4 regions of the Rhizobium sp. MHM7A genome follow, and region 2 is predicted to be linked to each of the others. Evidence: predicted binding sites of a transcription regulator. Region 2 holds the regulator's gene; each other region holds the start of a gene.
The links. Region 2 encodes PhoB, which activates phosphate uptake and scavenging genes when phosphate is short. Its sites were predicted from a motif close to TGTCATNNANCTGTCAT; they were not measured.
Positions count from the first base shown of each region.

Region 1: a site for PhoB is predicted at 3,018-3,034, ahead of FFR93_RS38045 (PhoX family phosphatase). Genes of this name have one in related genera too.
Region 3: a site for PhoB is predicted at 2,558-2,574, ahead of FFR93_RS26310 (UDP-2,3-diacylglucosamine diphosphatase). Genes of this name have one in related genera too.
Region 4: a site for PhoB is predicted at 2,788-2,804, ahead of FFR93_RS22690 (DUF465 domain-containing protein). Genes of this name have one in related genera too.

Region 1 covers NZ_VCHT01000026.1:35,469-39,961, reverse strand. Annotated here, with positions in the region: gene FFR93_RS38055 (methyl-accepting chemotaxis protein) at 1-180, shown strand, start outside; partial or broken gene FFR93_RS41790 (two-component sensor histidine kinase) at 298-525, opposite strand; gene FFR93_RS38045 (PhoX family phosphatase) at 1,017-2,909, opposite strand; gene FFR93_RS38040 (protein tyrosine phosphatase) at 3,222-3,725, opposite strand; gene FFR93_RS38035 (glutathionylspermidine synthase family protein) at 3,924-4,493, opposite strand, start outside.
Region 2 covers NZ_VCHT01000010.1:65,965-70,457, reverse strand. Annotated here, with positions in the region: gene FFR93_RS27060 (aspartate aminotransferase family protein) at 25-1,224, opposite strand; gene FFR93_RS27055 (GcrA family cell cycle regulator) at 1,645-2,178, shown strand; gene phoB (phosphate regulon transcriptional regulator PhoB) at 2,824-3,507, opposite strand; gene phoU (phosphate signaling complex protein PhoU) at 3,667-4,380, opposite strand; gene pstB (phosphate ABC transporter ATP-binding protein PstB) at 4,425-4,493, opposite strand, start outside.
Region 3 covers NZ_VCHT01000009.1:213,556-218,048, reverse strand. Annotated here, with positions in the region: gene FFR93_RS26320 (FAD-binding oxidoreductase) at 130-1,569, shown strand; gene FFR93_RS26315 (phosphoglycerate mutase family protein) at 1,683-2,432, opposite strand; gene FFR93_RS26310 (UDP-2,3-diacylglucosamine diphosphatase) at 2,606-3,448, shown strand; gene FFR93_RS26305 (MFS transporter) at 3,613-4,493, shown strand, end outside.
Region 4 covers NZ_VCHT01000007.1:146,597-151,089, reverse strand. Annotated here, with positions in the region: gene FFR93_RS22715 (hypothetical protein) at 1-493, opposite strand, end outside; gene ykgO (type B 50S ribosomal protein L36) at 603-728, opposite strand; gene FFR93_RS22705 (5-(carboxyamino)imidazole ribonucleotide synthase) at 894-1,970, opposite strand; gene purE (5-(carboxyamino)imidazole ribonucleotide mutase) at 1,967-2,461, opposite strand; gene FFR93_RS22695 (DUF465 domain-containing protein) at 2,478-2,681, opposite strand; gene FFR93_RS22690 (DUF465 domain-containing protein) at 2,909-3,082, shown strand; gene FFR93_RS22685 (metalloregulator ArsR/SmtB family transcription factor) at 3,268-3,528, opposite strand; gene FFR93_RS22680 (sulfite exporter TauE/SafE family protein) at 3,595-4,359, opposite strand; gene FFR93_RS22675 (thiamine phosphate synthase) at 4,468-4,493, shown strand, end outside.

The sequences.
Region 1 (4,493 bases), on a different contig from region 2:
ACCCAGACGGTTGATCCGCTCGCGTCGCAGCGGCGAACAAGCGCCTTCGCGAAAGCCGGAGTGACCCCAGCTCCCGTTGCCTCGCCTGTCCGCGGCATGATCGGCAAGGTCGCGAACGCATTCGCGGTGAAGGGGTCTGCGGCTGTCGCAGTGGCGAACGAAAGCTGGGAAGAGTTTTAAGTGGTAAATTTCAGGCGGGAGCTTGAGAAGTCCCGCCCGAGTATCACGGTTCCTGAAGAACCGCTTCGCAACTCGCGGCCGGCGCTCGAGTGGCCAAAGCCACCCAGGCGCGTCCGAGTGGCGTAGCACTGACCGGTCGGACAGGAGGCCGGCCCGGCAGGAGTGCCGGATCGATCTCTGGCAGCGACGTTACGAACTGCGGAGCGGCAATTTTTTGACCGAGCCAGACCAGCCGACCAACGTCGATCACACCGCGGGTCGGCCGCGCGGATCGAACAGCGCGATACCCTCGTTCATGCTGCGGAAGGTGGAGCGGATGGTGCGGGCGGCGGCCTCCGCCTCTTGGTACTGCCTCCATCATTGAGGACGTCGAAGGAAAAATCGAACGCATAGTTCCATAAATCGTCTTATGCTACTTTTTAAAGTAAGGGGGGCGGATTCCATTTTCAAATGCAGCTAGGAGAATAACCGCCATAGTTACAAGGAGGATGGAATGGCCCGCTCTTTCGTGCAGTTGAGTTTGGACGAACGCGCAGATGCATGCGAGGAAGATCAGTCAGGCAGAGATCGCACGCACCCTCAGCCGTGACCGCTCGACGTTCTGCCGTGAGCGTCGTCGAAACTACTGGCATGATCGCGAAGTTCCTCTCGTCCAAGGTACTGGCATGTGACGGCTCGGCGCCGTCTGCAAGGATGCAGACGCGCTTTCAGGAACCATGGACCATTTGCGCGAGGACATCGAGAAGTCGACGAACCGCGATCAAAGGCGATGTTCGAGACCTGCGAGGGGGCGCTGAAACCAGCGCCTCCCAATCTGTCGTCGTGACGCTCAGTGGCTATCCGACAAGCGCATTGTCGGCGCGCTTGATCGCAAGGATGGTCGAGCGCGGCAATTTGCCTTCGCCGTCTGGAAAGGGCGCATCGGGGTGCTGAATGCCGACGAACATCGTCCGCTTGTCCGCCGACCAGGTCATGCCGGTGACTTCCGAGCCTTTCGGGCCGGTCAGGAAACGTTCGATGCGGCCGGTCGCCGGGTCGCCGGCAAGCATCTGGTTGTTGCCCTGGCCGAGGAAGTCGCCTTCGTTGGTGTCTTCGCCGTCCGTCTGGATCCACAAGAGACCGGTCGAGTCGAACATCATGCCATCAGGCGAGTTGAACATGTTGCCGGAGTTGATGTTGGACGAGCCGGCATAGGCATCCTTGTGAACGTCGGGATTGCCGGCCATGACGAACAGATCCCACTTGAACTTGCCGCTGGCATGGTCCTCATTTTCCGGATACCAGCGCACGATCTGGCCGTAGGCGTTTTTCTCGCGGGGATTGGCACCGCCGACCGGCATTTCGTCGCCGCCGGCATTCTTCTTCACGCCACGATTGGTGTTGTTGGTCAGCGCGCAATAGGCCTCGATGGCGACCGGGTTGATGGCGACCCACTCCGGACGGTCCATGGTCGTGGCACCGACCTTGGAGGCGGCCTGGCGGGTGAAGACGTGGATCTCGTCCATCTTCATGCCGGTCGTTTCCGGCGTCAGCGCCAGCCACTCACCATTGCCGTCATCAACAAACTTGGCGACGTAGAGCGTGCCTTCGTCGAGCAGTTTGGAGGTGTCGACGCCCGGCACGTAGATGCCGTTCGAAACGTATTTGTAGAGGAACTCGCCACGTTCGTCGTCACCCATGTAGACGACCACGCGACCATTGCGGGCAATCACGACAGCGGCGTTCTCGTGCTTGATGCGGCCGAGCGCGGTGCGCTTGATCGGGGTGGACGTGGCATTGGACGGATCTATTTCCACGACATAACCGGCGCGCCGGGGTTCGTTCGGGTTTTTCGACACGTCAAAACGGGGATCGAAGACCTCATAGCCATACCGGGTTTCGGCTGCGATGCCGTAGCGCTTGAAGTCGTCGGGCATGGCAAAGTTCGGATCGGACGAGCCAAAATATCCGTTGAAGTTTTCCTCGCAGGTGAGATAGGTGCCCCACGGCGTCTTGCCGGCGCCGCAGTTGTTGAAGGTCCCAAGACAGTCGGTGCCGTTCGGATCGGCTTCGGTCTTGATAAGATCGGAACCGGCGGCCGGACCGGAGATCTTCATCGGGGTCAGATGGGTGATGCGGCGATTGAACGGGCTGTCGACCACGATTTCCCAGCCCTTTTCGCCTTCGGCGACTTCCATGACGGTGACACCCTGCAGGTTCTGTAGGATCTTCACATCGTCGGCGCTCTTCGGCATGCCCTTTTCATTGTGCGGAAGATTGATTTCGTTGTTTACATATTCATGGTTGACGGCGATGACCTGACGGTCGCCGATCACGAACAGTTCCATGCCGTCGGTGTTCTCGCCGAAGACCTTGTCGGAGTTTTCGACGCTTACGCCGTTGGCAAGATCGAGATCCGGGATATTGGAAAACAGCGGCTGGCCCCACTTCGCGAGCGGCTTCCAGGCATAACCTTCCGGGACATGCACGGTGTTGTCGGTGAAGACAGGGATCGGCTTGAACGCGAAGCGCGAATCGGTGTCCTGCGCCTGCGCCGAGGTGGAGGACATCAGATTGCCGAGCGTCCCCATTGCGGCGGCAGCTGAACCGACGGCTAGGATGCCACCGAGGAAACCGCGGCGTGAAACAGCCGATTCGACGACGCGGTCGAAATCGGTTTCGGCCGGCGGTGGGTTTTGCAGTTCGTCCCATTCGTCCCAGGACAATTTGCTGGTGTCGATATTAGCCATGGTGCTTCTCCTTTGTTGTTTCTTGGAACAATTCCGACAGCGGCTTTATCTTTGTAAGATCACAACCGGATGATGAACGAGTGACCGTCGGCATGAGGTGGGTGAAGCTGTCTCTGGAGCGTCATTCTCTGCAAAAGGCCAACTCCAACCAACTTTCCGCCTCCGAAATGCAAGCCGGAAGATGATCACGGTGGACGGGGATCTGCTTGCCCATTGTCAGGAAACGGCGCTCGATGCAGCCACACGAACCACCCTGTAGCTGGCCAGGTTGCCTGTTCTCTGAACGTCGCTAACTATTCCAGCGTCAGAGCCCTAAGCCTTCTCCGCGTCACCAATGTCCTTGATGTGGTGCTGCAGGCTCATCCGATCCAACGAAGCAAATGGCAGGTTGATAAAGATGTTCAGGCGCCTCTCCAACCCGGTCAGGACCTGCATAAAGGCCTGCTTGCGTTGCCAAGCCTCGTCTTCGACAAGGATCGGGTCAGGACAGCGCCAATGCCCGGTGATCGGCAGGCCCGGCCATTCCGGAAGCGCTTCGCCGGCGGCGGTATCACTGAGGGTGAAGACAAAATCCAGGTCGGTCGCCCCAGCATCCGCAAAATCCCGGAAATGCCGAGGCTTGATGTCTTCAATCGGGTAGTCTTCGTTCCGAAGCAGCTGCAGGACGGTGGGCTCGATCACCGGCGCCGGATCGACAGCAGCGCTGAAGGCTTTGAATCGTCCCTTGCCGATCTTGTTCAGGATTGCTTCAGCCATCACGCTACGTGCGGAATTGCGCCGTGATAGAAAGAGCACGCGATAGATTCCGTCCTGCATCAATCCCCCTCGGATAGCGATATCGGAAATCGATAGAGCTATGCCAAGGTTCGGTGACAGTTTTATGAAGCGGAACGACTGTGGCCTCCCCGACGACAAGGGCAGGCAAAGCAGTCCAAAATCCTGCCGGTGTCCGACGCTCAAAAACGGCCTCGCGTTTGAGACCATGGGAGACGGACGACTGCTTCGCCGATCCATTTACCCGACTATGACGTGCGGCACGAAACGCGATAGATTTGCGGTTATACGCGAGCGGTCCTCGCGGACGGCAAGGCCGCAGGCACGGTCGCCGGCGATCCAGCTGCCAAGCACGGCAAAACCGCTGTCGCTTTCGAAAAGCGGTGCATAGGCCTGAACGATGAACCCTTCGTCGCCATAATCGCCGGGCGCGGAAATCAGCTCCCTCCCCTCTCGAAATATCGTCACGTTCTCGCCTTCTCTCGACAAGAGTGGTTTGCGCACGTAGTCGGTCAGGGTCGAAGCGGCCGGGTCATCGTGGAAATAACTCGGCAGCAGGTTCGGGTGATTGGGGTGGCGCCGCCAGAGCAGCGGCAGAAGCCCTTTGTTGGAGAGCACGGACTTCCAGGCGGGCTCAACGAAAACATCGCCGGAGCGCGCCAGTTCGCGAGCGAAGGGCTCGCGCAGCATGAATTCCCATGGGTACAGCTTGAAGCAACGGTCGATCACCCGATCCTTGAGGTCGGTGTAGCGACCCTGCGCATCGATGCCGATCTCCCGAATGTCCAGAAGCTCGACGCGATGGCCCGC
Region 2 (4,493 bases):
GTGCGCCCGAAGGCGGCGATCCTTTCAAGCCGTCTTCTTGACCTTGGAGGCGCGGATGCTCTCGGCGGCGCGCTCGAGGCGCGCGAGCCCTTCGCGGGCTTCCTCGGCAGTGACGACGAGCGGAGGAAGAAGGCGGATGACGTTGTCGCCCGCCGGCACGCCGAGCAGGTGCGCGGCGCGGATCGCCTGCAGCAGTTCGGCGGAGGAAACCGCAGCCTTGACGCCGAGCAGAAGCCCCTCGCCTCTGATATCCTCGATCACGTCGGGATAACGATCCTTGAGCGAGGCAAGCCCCTGACGGAAGACGAGCGCCACGTCGCGCACATGCTCAAGGAAACCATCCGCGAGAATGATATCGAGCACGGCGCTGCCAACGGCCATGGCAAGCGGATTGCCGCCATAGGTCGAACCATGCGTGCCGGCCTTCATTCCGGAAGCGGCCTCCGCGGTGGCAAGGCAGGCTCCGAGCGGGAAACCGCCGCCGATGCCCTTGGCAACGGCCATGATGTCGGGTGTGATGCCGGACCATTCATGGGCGAAGAGCTTGCCGGTGCGGCCGACGCCCGTCTGCACCTCGTCGAGGATCAACAGCAGGCCCTTTTCGTCGCAGATCTGGCGAAGCGCCTTCATGAACTCGTTGGTTGCAGGACGCACACCGCCCTCGCCCTGCACCGGTTCGATCAGGATTGCTGCCGTCGCATCGGTAACGGCGGCGCGGACGGCATCGATGTCGCCAAAGGGCACCTGATCGAAACCCGGCGCCTTAGGGCCGAAGCCTTCGAGATATTTCTCCTGGCCGCCGGCGGCGATCGTCGCGAGCGTGCGGCCGTGGAAGGCGCCTTCGAAGGTGATGATATGGAAGCGCTCGGGGTGGCCCTTGGAGAACTGATAGCGGCGCGCCGTCTTGACGGCGCATTCGAGCGCCTCCGCGCCCGAATTGGTGAAGAACACCTTGTCGGCAAAGGTTGCGTCGGTCAGGCGCTTGGCGAGGCGCTCCTGGCCGGGGATCTCATAGATATTGGAGAGGTGCCAGACCTTATCGGCCTGCTCCTTCAGCGCTGCGACAACGTGCGGATTGCTGTGGCCGACCGATGTCACGGCGACGCCGGCGCCGAAATCGAGATAACGCTCGCCGCCTTCGGTGATCAGCCATACGCCCTCGCCTCGCTCGAACCGCAGCGGGGCGCGAGAATAGGTGTCATAAAGCGGCGCGGCTTCAGCCATGGCGCGGGTCTCCCAATGTTGTCATGCCCGGACTCCGGCTAAAGACACCAAGCCCGACAAATTAAAAATGCCGCCTTTCGGCGGCAAGCGGTACTATTTCCTTTTCGCGCTGCAATGTCAACAAAACTGCGGCCTTAGCGCATGCAGCAAGCTAGTACAGGGGCGTTTCCGGCCTTCAACAGGCATTATTGCAGAAATGACACGCGGAGGCAGCAAGTTGGGGAAAACTTGAAATTCGATTCATCCGGATTCCCGCGACTCTTGTCACGGAGTCAGCCTCACACTAGGTTAAAGTTCAATTACTAGACTGCATGCGGCGGAACTAGTCACCAAAATTGATCAGGCGTTTCTTGTTTCGGAGGCTTCCGGGACAACGGTGAGGGATTCTGCCATCACCAACGCAAAAGGTGGAGACAGGGCATGAACTGGACAGACGAGCGGGTCGAGAAACTCAAGAAGCTTTGGTCGGAAGGACTGAGTGCCAGCCAGATCGCGGCGCAGCTTGGCGGGGTCAGCCGAAATGCCGTCATCGGCAAGGTGCACCGGCTGAGCCTTCCCGGCCGTGCCAAGGCCGGCGGCACAGCCACAGCGGCGCGCACGCCGAAGCGCCAGACTTCAGCGCCGCGTGCGCCGAACTACGCCTCCCGGATCACCACCCGCACCGTTACCCGCCAGCAGGGCGCAACGATGCTGAAGGAAGAGATCGAGGTCGATGCGGTCGAGGAGATGGAATATGTGCCGGCCGGCAACGTAGTCGTGCCGATTTCCCGCCGCCTTGGCCTGACGGAGCTGACTGAACGCACCTGCAAGTGGCCGGTCGGCGATCCGCTGAAGGAAGACTTCCATTTCTGCGGCTGCGAGTCCCCGGACAACTCACCCTATTGCGGCTATCATCAGAAGCTTGCCTACCAGCCGGTCAACGAACGGCGCCGGGCGGCTGCACGGGCAAGTTGAGCGGGCTGCATCCACGGACAAAAAAACGGGCCGAGTGGCCCGTTTTTTATGATCGGAGTGGGGAAGCGACCTTTGTGTTTGGCAGCAAAGCCGACCACACTTTCCGTCATCCCAGGGCTTGACCCTGGGATCCACAACCAAGCACACCACTTCAATTGTTTCCCTGCAGTTCGATGCTATCGCGCTTCTCACAGTGCCAGCCGCATGGATCCCAGGGTCAAGCCCTGGGATGACGGAGGGGAGATGGTGCCTGGACAGGTTGGCTCTGCAGGCGCGATGGAGAGGTGGCGCCGAGACGCACAGCCCTCGCAGGCGCGATGAATTTGCGGCAAAAGCGCCGCTTCACAAGCTGCATCAGCGGGCGTTAGGCTAGAACGCCAACCCACACTCCGTCATCTCAGGGCTTGACCCTGGGATCCACAACAGGCACTCGGCTTCGATAACTTCCCTGCAGCTGAATGCCATCGTTCCTCCCGCAGCGCCAGCCGCATGGATCCCAGGGTCAAGCCCTGGGATGACGGAGGAGAGGTGGTGCCTGGATGACCGAGGTGAGGCCGTGCTGGCTCATACCCAGCGCCGGTGCGATGAAGGGCCTGGGAACCGCTGCACGGGCGGGAGCGCCGGCCACATGCACTCTCCTCAACCTCAGGCCTCCATCGAGTAACCGGCGCCGCGGACGGTGCGGATGACGTCCTGCATGTTGGAGAAATTCAGCGCCTTGCGCAGGCGGCCGACATGGACGTCGACGGTGCGTTCGTCGACATAGATGTCGTGGCCCCAGACGCCGTCGAGCAGCTGCGAGCGGGAAAAGACCCGGCCTGGCGACGACATCAGGAATTCCAGCAGGCGGAATTCGGTCGGTCCGAGGCGGACCTCGCGGCTCTTGCGGTGGACGCGATGGGTTTCGCGATCGAGCTCGATATCGCCGCATTTCAGCACCGACGACAGCACTTCAGGGCGGGCACGGCGCAGCATCGCCTTGACGCGGGCGACGAGTTCGGGGGTCGAGAACGGCTTCACGACGTAATCGTCGGCGCCGGTGGACAGCCCGCGCACGCGCTCGCTCTCCTCGCCGCGCGCCGTCAGCATGATGATCGGCAGCCGCTCGGTTTCCGGCCGCATGCGCAGGCGCCGGCAGAGTTCGATGCCGGAGACGCCGGGCAGCATCCAGTCGAGGATCAGAAGGTCGGGCGTGCGCTCCTGAAGCCTGATTTCGGCCTCGTCGCCGCGCAGGATGGTATCGACCTCGAAGCCTTCCGCTTCCAGGTTATAGCGAAGAAGTACGCTCAGGGCTTCCTCGTCTTCAACAACTGCGACTCTCGGGATCATGCGTGTCCGTCTCCTCGCGCAAAAGCCTTAAACCGGGGCGATTAAGCAGGCGTCCTGCGCATCTTCAGAAATTGGCTGCGACCTCTTTGCGCGCCCCGAACGGGCGCGCACGCAAGTGGTTGGTCCGGGCGGCTGGCCCGGTCCGCTGGTTCGTGACGATTATTCCGTCGCGGCGCCGACAGTGTTGGCGCTGTCATCCTTGGGGCGATCGCCTTCCGGCTGGGCGCCCGTTGCCATGTAGTAGATAGTCTCGGCGATGTTGGTGGCGTGGTCGCCGATGCGCTCGATGTTCTTGGCGCAGAAGAGCAGATGCGTGCAGCTCGTGATGTTGCGCGGATCTTCCATCATGTAGGTCAGCAGCTCGCGGAACAGCGACGTGTACATCGCGTCGATCTCGTTATCGCGTTCGCGGATGGCGGTCGCCTTGTCGGCGGCGCGCGTCGTATAGACGTCGAGCACTTCCTTGAGCTGGACCAGCGCCAGCTCGGACAGGTGCTCGAGACCGCGGGCGAGCTTGCGGGGAACGCCGGTGCTCTGCACGGCGATGACGCGCTTGGCTGTGTTCTTGCCGAGGTCGCCGACGCGTTCGAGATCGGCGGCGATGCGGATCGAACCCATGATTTCGCGCAGGTCTGCGGCCATCGGCTGGCGGCGGGCGATGGTGACGATCGCCTTGTCGCCGATTTCGCGCTCGGTGTGATCAAGGATCACATCGTCGGAGATGACCTTCTGCGCCAGCGCCGTGTCGCCGTTGACCAGCGCCCGGACGGATTCCGCGACCATCTGTTCGGCCAGGCCGCCCATTTCGGAAATCCGCCTGGACAGGAACTTCAGATCATCATCATAGGCAGAATAAATATGTGTCGATGCCATTGGGCTTTGTCCTCGAATAACGGGAAGGCTTCGGATCGCCGCAATCAGCCGAAGCGACCCATGATGTAGTCCTGGGTACGTGGATCGTCCGGATTGGTGAACATCTTGTCGGT
Region 3 (4,493 bases), on a different contig from region 2:
CCCATGACACTACGCGGCAGATCTACCGCCATCGCCGGTACTAATCCTTTTGGAAACTTGTTTGACACCCCTTGCAAGCGCAAGATGCCGGCCGCGACGGTGCGGGGCGCCGGTCGCATGGAGGAAATCATGGACAATTTGAACCTGACGACCCTGCAACGGGGTCAGACGATGGTCAATGACGTGGCCATGGATGCGTTTGCCGCCGGCTTTCGCGGCAGTCTCCTGACCAGCAAAGACATGGATTACAACGAGGCGCGGACGATCTGGAACGCAATGATCGATCGCCGGCCGGGCCTGATCGCGCGGTGCGCGGGAGCGGCCGATGTCGTGCGCGCTGTGCGCTTTGCGCGCGACAACGATCTGCTCGTTTCGGTGCGCGGCGGTGGGCACGGCATTGCCGGCAATGCGGTTTGCGAGGGTGGTGTCGTCATCGATCTGTCGCCGATGAAATCGGTGCGGGTAGATATCGAGACACGCCGCGCCAGGGTCGAGCCAGGCGCCACGCTCGGCGACGTCGACAAGGAAATGCTGGCCTTCGGGCTGGTGCTGCCGACCGGCATCAATTCCACGACCGGCATTGCCGGCCTGACGCTCGGTGGGGGTTTCGGCTGGTTAACCCGCAAATTCGGGCTGACGCTGGATAATCTGATTTCGGTCGATGTGGTGACCGCCGATGGCGAGCTGGTCAAGGCGAGCGAGACGGAAAGGCCGGATCTGTTCTGGGCACTGCGCGGCGGCGGCGGCAATTTCGGCGTCGTCACCTCCTTCGAATTCCAGCTCAACCCGCTCCATCCTGAAGTTTTCGCCGGATTGGTGGTACATCCCTTCGCCGACGCGGAGAGAGTGCTTCGCGAGTATCGCCAGGCGCTGGAAGCGGCACCGGACGAACTGACCTGCTGGGTGGTGATGCGCCAGGCGCCGCCGCTGCCGTTCCTGCCGGCCGAGTGGCACGGCAAGGAGGTCGTGGTGCTCGCCATGTGCTATTGCGGAAACGTTGCGGCCGGCGAAAAGGCTGCGGCTAGATTGCGTGGGATCGGAAAGCCGATTGCCGACATCGTCGGCCCAATGCCGTTTATTGGCTGGCAGCAGGCATTCGATCCGCTGCTGACACCAGGGGCGCGCAACTACTGGAAGAGCCAGGACTTCGCGTCGCTTTCGGATGCGGCGATCGGCTTGCTTCTGGACGCCGCGCGCGGACTGCCAGGACCCGAATGCGAAATATTCATCGGCCATGTCGGTGGGGCCGCCGGCCGTGTGCCGACCGAAGCCACCGCATTTCCGCAGCGCAGCTCGCATTTCGTCATGAATGTGCACGCGCGCTGGCGGGAAACCGGGATGGACGCAGGCTGCATTGGCTGGGCGCGTGAACTCTTCGAAGCCACCAAGCCGCATGCTGTGGGCACCGCCTATATCAACTTCATGCCCGAAGACGAGGTCGACCGGGTCGAAATGGCTTACGGGGCCAATTATGCGCGTCTTTCCGAAATCAAGCTGCGCTACGATCCGAACAATCTGTTCCGGATGAACCAGAATGTGAAGCCGATGGCGGCGGAGCAGGCTGCGTGAAGATGAAGTAGGGCGGGAGGGGTTGAGTTGGCGCTGACCGTGGCGGACATGGACGTTTTCGCGGATGAAACGATGAATTGGAGAAGGACGGTGCGGCCTCGTTGGGGAGGGGTTTATCCACCGCCCTTCGGCGTTATCGTCACATCAGCGCCATAGGCATCGCGCAATTCGCTCTCCTGTCCCGGCTCCCGGTCGCAGGCCTGGTGCAGCAGGATTGATTGGTAGCCGTGGGAGCGGGTTCCCTCGATCAGCGTGACGTCGGCGTTTCCGGGATTGTCGGAGCGCTCGAACCAGTCGACCGAATGGTGGAGAAAATTCATTTCCACCGCGCGGTTGGTGACGCCATGGCCGACGATCGCTACGTTGTGGTCGTCATGTTCGGCGTCGCGCATGACCGTCTGGAGAAAGAGACGTACCCGCTGCGCCACGTCCGCCCGGCTTTCGCCGTCCGGCGGCCGCGCGTAGAATTTCCCGCTGTTATTGCGCAGTCTTGCCCATTTTTCGAATTCCTCGGGGAATTTCTGCTTCCGCTCCGCGTGATCATAGATCTCGGTAAAGAGACCGAAATCCTGCTCGCGGAGGAGATAATCTTCCCTGATGTCGCCGACAAAGCTTTCCGGCAGGGCTTCGAGCAGCGCATCCTTGCTCTGGCGTGTCCTTAAAAACGGGGAATACCAGATGTGGAGCTTGCCTCGACGTGCGCTCGGCAATGCTCTCAGGAAGGAAGCAATCGCACTGCCAGCCTCTGACGCCTGCCGGTAGCCCCACTGCGTCAGCGGCACATTGTGATCGCCGAATTGGCGGTAGGCCTGCTCGTTGATGTTGCCAAGGGATTCGCCGTGACGAACAAGGAAGAGACGCATCAGCCAACCCGCAGTGTCGAATGTGGAATCGCCATCATCATGAACGTGCCGGATGAACAGGGCAACATTGCCGGCGGACGATAGCGCTCGCGCAATGAACGGCTTTGCGAGGCTTTTCCCCACCTTGTCATCTTCCTGAAACACGAGTCTGGTTTTGGAAGGCTAGATGAAAGATGGGGCATGAGCGGCAGCTCGTGATAGACATGATGGAACCCAGACATTTCCGCACGCTCTTCATTTCCGATGTCCATCTCGGCTCGAAGGCCGCGAAGGCCGATTTTCTGCTGGATTTCCTGCGCTACCACGAGGCAGATACGATCGTCCTCGTCGGCGACATCGTCGACGGATGGCGGCTGAAACGCAGCTGGTACTGGCCGCAGGTCTGCAACGACGTCGTCCAGAAGCTGTTGCGCAAGGCGCGCAAGGGCACCCGCGTCGTCTATATTCCAGGCAATCACGACGAATTTCTGCGCGACTTTCCGGGCATGCATTTCGGCGGCATCGAGGTCGTCGAGCGCATGATGCATGACGGTGCGGACGGCAAGAAATACCTGATCCTGCACGGCGACGAGTTCGATGTCGTCGTCCGCAACGCCCGTCTGCTCGCCTATCTCGGCGACTGGGCCTATGATACGGCAATCCGCATCAATATCCTGCTCGCGGCCGTACGCCGCCGCCTCGGCATGCCCTACTGGTCGTTTTCCGCCTGGGCAAAGCTGCAGGTCAAGCACGCGGTCAATTTCATCGGCGAGTTCGAGCGCGTCGTGGCCGAGGAGGCTCGCAAGAGCGGCGCCGAGGGCGTGATCTGCGGCCACATCCACCACGCCGTCATCCAGGATATGGACGGCATACGCTACATCAACACCGGCGACTGGGTGGAAAGCTGCACGGCGGTCGCCGAACATGCGGACGGCACCTTCGAACTGATCACTTGGCGGGCACTCACCAGCGCCGTACCGGCGCTTGCCGCCGTCGAGCGTTCCGAAGAGGCGGAACTCGCCCCGCAGGCGGCGTGATTTTTGCGCCGTCGCAGCCGCGGCGGCTCTCCAGCAGTTTAGCCGTTACCGCGAGGTGACAGGCCCAATTTATTTCTTAAAACGTTTTCGGACGGCTATTTCTCGCAATAGTCCCTTCCGGGGTGGTGTGTTAGGACAACGTCCAGTTTCCTGCAGGTCCACCTATGATTCCCGCTCAACATTCCCAGGGTGAGGGCGCGCCGCCGCGCTTCCGGCTGCTCAGCGCGCTGTCCTATTGCGCGCCGCTGCTCGTCAACGGCATCGTGCTGCCGTTCTTCCCCGTATGGCTGGAAACTCACAGCTTCAGCGATCATGAAATCGGCATTATCCTTGCCATACCGATGGTGGTTCGGGTCCTGGTCGCGCCCGTCGTCGCCATGATCGCTGACCGCATGGCGGAGCGCGCCGACGTGCTGCTCTGGTCGGGCGGCTTGTCGCTCCTGACGGCGATCGCGCTTTATTGGACGACGAGCTTCTGGCCGGTGACGATCGTCTTCGCGCTGCAGGGCGCTACCTTCGCACCCTATCTGCCCGTGGTCGAATCGATCGTCATTTCGGGCGTTCGCCGCTGGGGACTCGACTATGGCTCGATGCGGGTATGGGGCTCGATCGCCTTCATCATCTCGACGCTTCTCGGCGGCCAGCTGATCGGCTGGTGGGGCGGCGGGATGGTGCTCGTCGTCATGATATTCGGCTTTACGATGACGGTGGTCATGGCGATCTTCTGTCCGCGGATCGGGCCGACGCGGCGGCGCGGTCAGCCGATCGATCTTCCGGCCGCGACTGGCCGAGGTCTGCGCGAACCACATTTGCTGATGCTCCTGATCGGCGTCGCCATTCAGCAGTCAAGCCATGCGGTGCTGAATGCCTTTTCCTCCATCTACTGGCATCAGCTCGGCTTTTCCGGCACTGAAGTCGGCCTCCTCTGGAGCGCCGGCGTTGCGTCGGAGGTGACGGTCTTCTTCCTGTCGAAGCGTCTCAACCGACGCTTCAACGCCTGGACGCTGATCCGCTTCGGCTGCGCAGTAAGCGTCTGCCGCTGGAT
Region 4 (4,493 bases), on a different contig from region 2:
AATTGCTGAGGATCGCGGCCATGCCGGAGAGGGCGCCGAAATGGCGCGGCTCGAGATCCAGCACGCGCTCGATGTCGGACATCGACTTGCGGTAATTGCCCATGACAAAATTCAGCGAGGCGCGGCGATTCCAGCTCTCGGCATAATCTGGCTTGAGGGCGATCGCCTCGTCGAGGAAATCGAGAGCGGCGGGATTGCGCTTTTCCTCGATCGCCTTGTCGGCCCATTGCATCAGCAGATTGATGGTCGCGCTGCCGGAATCATTCCATTCCATGCGAATTTCGTTCGCGATGCTGCTGGCCTTGTCGGGATCGCGCTCGCGTTTCAGCTGGCTGAAAAGCTGATCGAGACGCTGCTTCGGCGAACTACTGGCATCCCTCTGCTCGACAATGACGTCCTTTTCCGCCGCGGCGGCAGGAAACGGGGAGGCGACGAGGATGAAAGCAAGCGGCAGCACCGCTGACGTCAAAGCAAAAAAGCGCATAGCGGACATATTAGTCCGCCAGCGCCGAAGATCAAACAAATTAGACGTGATCACCGCAGCGACCTACCGGATATGCCTGGCCGTAACATGCGCGGCGCAGCAATCCGGATTCGCGCAATCAGCCCTGACGAGCCTTATAGCGCGGGTTCAGCTTGTTGATGATGTAGATGCGGCCCTTGCGACGAACCAGACGGTTGTCACGGTGACGAGCCTTGAGCGACTTGAGCGAATTCTTGATCTTCATTTTTCTGATCCGCGATCTCTATGGGGGAATTCACATTCGCCCGTAACTTTAACAATCAAAAGCGCGCCGTCGGGGCGCGCTCTTTAGGTGGGGGTGCAGATACCTCGTCACCTTTTCCGTGTCAACCACATGATGCTGTTTTTCCAAAGCCGCAGGGCCGCTTTCTCACCGCGAAACCGGCGATTTCGGCGTCAATGTGGTGACATGACCCATCTTGCGACCTGGGCGCCACTCGCTCTTGCCATAGAGGTGAACCAGCGTGTCGGGACGCTGCAGCCAATCGGGAACGGCAAGGATATCGTCGCCGACCAGATTCCGCATGACGCAGTCGGAGTGCCGCTCGCCATTGCCGAGCGGCAGGCCGGCGACAGCGCGTATATGCTGCTCGAACTGGCTGACGACGCAGGCGGCTTCCGTCCAATGACCAGAATTGTGGACGCGAGGCGCCATCTCGTTGGCGATCAGGCTGCCGTCGGCAAGCACGAAGAATTCGATGCCGATGACGCCGACATAGTTCAATGCGGCGAGGATCTTTTCGGCCGATCGATGAGCGGCCTCCGCCGTCGCCGCCGAGATTGCGGCTGGAACGGTCGAGGTGTGAAGAATGCCGTTCCGGTGGATGTTTTCGGCAGGATCGAAGCAGACGATCGCGCCGTCCGTGGCGCGTGCAGCGATGATCGAGACTTCGCGCTCGAAGGCGATAAAGCTTTCGAGGATCAGCGGCACGGCCCCGAGCGCGGCATATGCGCCGTCAGGATCGTCTGCCGCGGAGCGGAATACCTTCTGCCCCTTGCCGTCATAACCGAGGCGGCGGGTCTTCAAAACGCCCCGGCCGCCGAAATCCTCAAGGGCGGCCTCCAGATCGGCCTGGCTGTCAATCGCATGAAAGCGGGCGGTTGATATGCCGCAGCCGTTGAGGAAGCGTTTTTCAACCAGCCGGTCCTGTGCTGCCTCAAGCGCCTTCGGCGGCGGGTAGACGGCGATGCTTGCCGAGAGCCTCTCGGCGGCCGCGACGGGCACATTCTCGAATTCGTAGGTGACGACGTCGCAGGCGGCGGCGAGTTCGGCCAAGGCGGCCGGATCGTCATAGGCGGCAACGATCTGCCGGTTGGCAAGCTGGGCAGCCGGGCAGTCCGGCTGCGGCTCGAGGATGATAGTGCGGAAATTCAATCTGGCGGCGGCAATGGCCAGCATGCGGCCGAGCTGGCCGCCGCCGATGATGCCGATCGTTCCTGCCGTCATAGGTCGTCCATCGGGTATTCGGCAACGGCAGCACTCTGGCGCTCGCGCCATTCGTCCAGCCTATCGGCGATCTCTTCGTCGGAAAGGGCAAGCACGGCGGCGGCTAGAAGAGCGGCGTTGATCGCGCCCGCCTTGCCGATGGCGAGCGTCCCAACCGGAATGCCGGCCGGCATCTGGACGATGGAAAGAAGGCTGTCCTGCCCGGAGAGAGCTTTAGACTGGACCGGCACGCCGAAGACCGGCAGCGGCGTCATCGATGCGGCCATGCCCGGCAGGTGGGCCGCGCCGCCGGCGCCGGCAATAATCACCTTGAACCCTTCAGCCCGTGCACCCTTGGCGAAGTTGACCAGCCGGTCGGGCGTGCGATGCGCCGAGATAATGCGCGCATCGTAAGCAATCTCCAGCGATTCCAGCGTGTCGGCAGCGTTCTTCATGGTCTCCCAATCGGATTGGCTGCCCATGATGATGGCGACGGGGGGTCTGTCTGTCATCGCGCGGCCGCTCCTTTCAGGCAATGATGTCGGGAACGATCTGATCTTCCAGCTTGGAGAGCTTGTCCTTGATGACGAGCTTCTTCTTTTTCATGCGCTGGATTCGCAGAGCGTCGCACCCGGTCTCAATCATGGCATTGATCGCGGCATCGAAATCCTCGTGCTCCTGGCGCAGGCGCGCCACCATGAGCCTGATTTCCGCCTGTTCCTGATCGGCCATATGCATTCCCCGTTATCGTCCTCGGACCTTGTCCGATCTGCCGATGATTTCCGCAAGCTCCTATCACCAAATACGGGTAACGGCTAGTTAGTCTTGATCATGAATTTGCCATCTCATCTTCATCTTTTGGCCTTCGACAAGCCTTCAAAAATATGTCACAGTCCGCGCGTTGACACCTTGATCCCCGACGAAGACGGTTGGGGAGGGTAAGAGGAAGGAAGGGTCAAATGACAGTTGAAGCTCATCTTGAATCACTCCAGAAAAAGCATGTTGCTCTCGAGGAGGAGTTGCATGCACTTAGAACAGCTCCCTCTATCTCCGATACAGAAATTGCCGAATGCAAGCGCCGCAAGCTGCGCATCAAGGACGAGATTCAGCGTCTCAAGTCATCCGTCCATTGATCTTCCCAAGGGTCGCCGGGCGATCTTGCGCAAGAGGTAAATCCATCCATTCCGCCAAAAATTTGCAAGAACCGGTGATCACACCAGAATTGCGCCAGCCCGATGCTTGTGACGTCGCGGCTGGCGCTTTTGCGTCTGCTTGCAGCAAATGGCGTTACAATGATTGCGCCGGGGGAAGGGCGCGGTCAGGCCCAGAACTGATCTAGCCATAGATTGAGCTTGTCAAAGCCGCGGTTGTTGACCGCATAGATGCGTTTCGTACCTTCCGAGGTTACGGAGACGAGGTTGCTGTCCAGCAGCGCCTTCAGATGTTGCGAGACAGCGGGTCGGCTGATCGGCAGGCCCTCGGCAAGCTCATTGACCGTGCGCGGCGCGCGCCGCAATTCCTCCAGCAGAAAGCGCCGGTTAGGATCGGCAATCGCAGAGAAAGGGTCCGTGTTCGACATGCAGGAACGCTACGTCAAACCGCACGGCGCAGCAAGAAAATTGTGCATTGCAGCGTGCTGCGGCCATTACCCGCCAAGGCCCTCGCGCATGATCAGCAAGGCCGCGATCAGTGCCATCGCATACATGAAAGGGTAGAAAATCTGAGGCTTCATGCGGCGCACGCACCAGGCGCCGGCAAGGGTCGCGAGCGGCGCGACAGGCAGGAGCGTGGCGGAGGTCGCAAGGTTCTGTGTGTCGAGCTGGCCGAGCGCGAAATAGGGGATCAGCTTGATGGCGTTGAGGATCGCGAAGAAGCGCACGCTGGTGCCGGTATATTCGCGCGGCTCCAGCTTGAGCGGCAGGGCATAGATCTGAAACGGCGCGCCGCCGGCATGGGCGACGAAGCTGCCATATCCGGAAAACGTTCCCCAGAGACCGGCGGCCACCGGCCGCTGGCCGCGCGGCGGGATCGTCTTGCCGGCGCTGGGGCCGAAATTATTCCAGAAATAACGTAGACAGAAGAGGATCGTCACCGCGCCGATGACGACACGCAGCACGTTACCGGGTACGAGCGCGGAAGTCGCCCAGCCGAGGGCAATGCCTAAAATTGCACCCGGCAGCATGATCTTCAGCGTTGCCCAATCGCCGTACCTGCGCCAGATGACAAGCGAGATCATGTCCATGAAGACCAGGATCGGCAGCAGGATCGCCGCCGCCTCGAGCGGCGAGACCACGAGGGCAAGAAAGGGTAGGCCGATCAGCGACAAAGCATCGCCCATGCCGCCTTTTGCAAGTCCGACTAGCAGAACTGCGGGCACGGCGGCGTAGTAGAATGACAAGTCCTGCGGCATGCTTTCGACGTCCTCCTCTTGCAAGCCTCCTCTAACGGAACTACTCACACAAAACGAGTGCGGATCCGTCCTTTCGAGAAGGGAATTCGCAGGAAACGGAAAGACCTCATGACCGAACCCGAAAATCGCTGCCG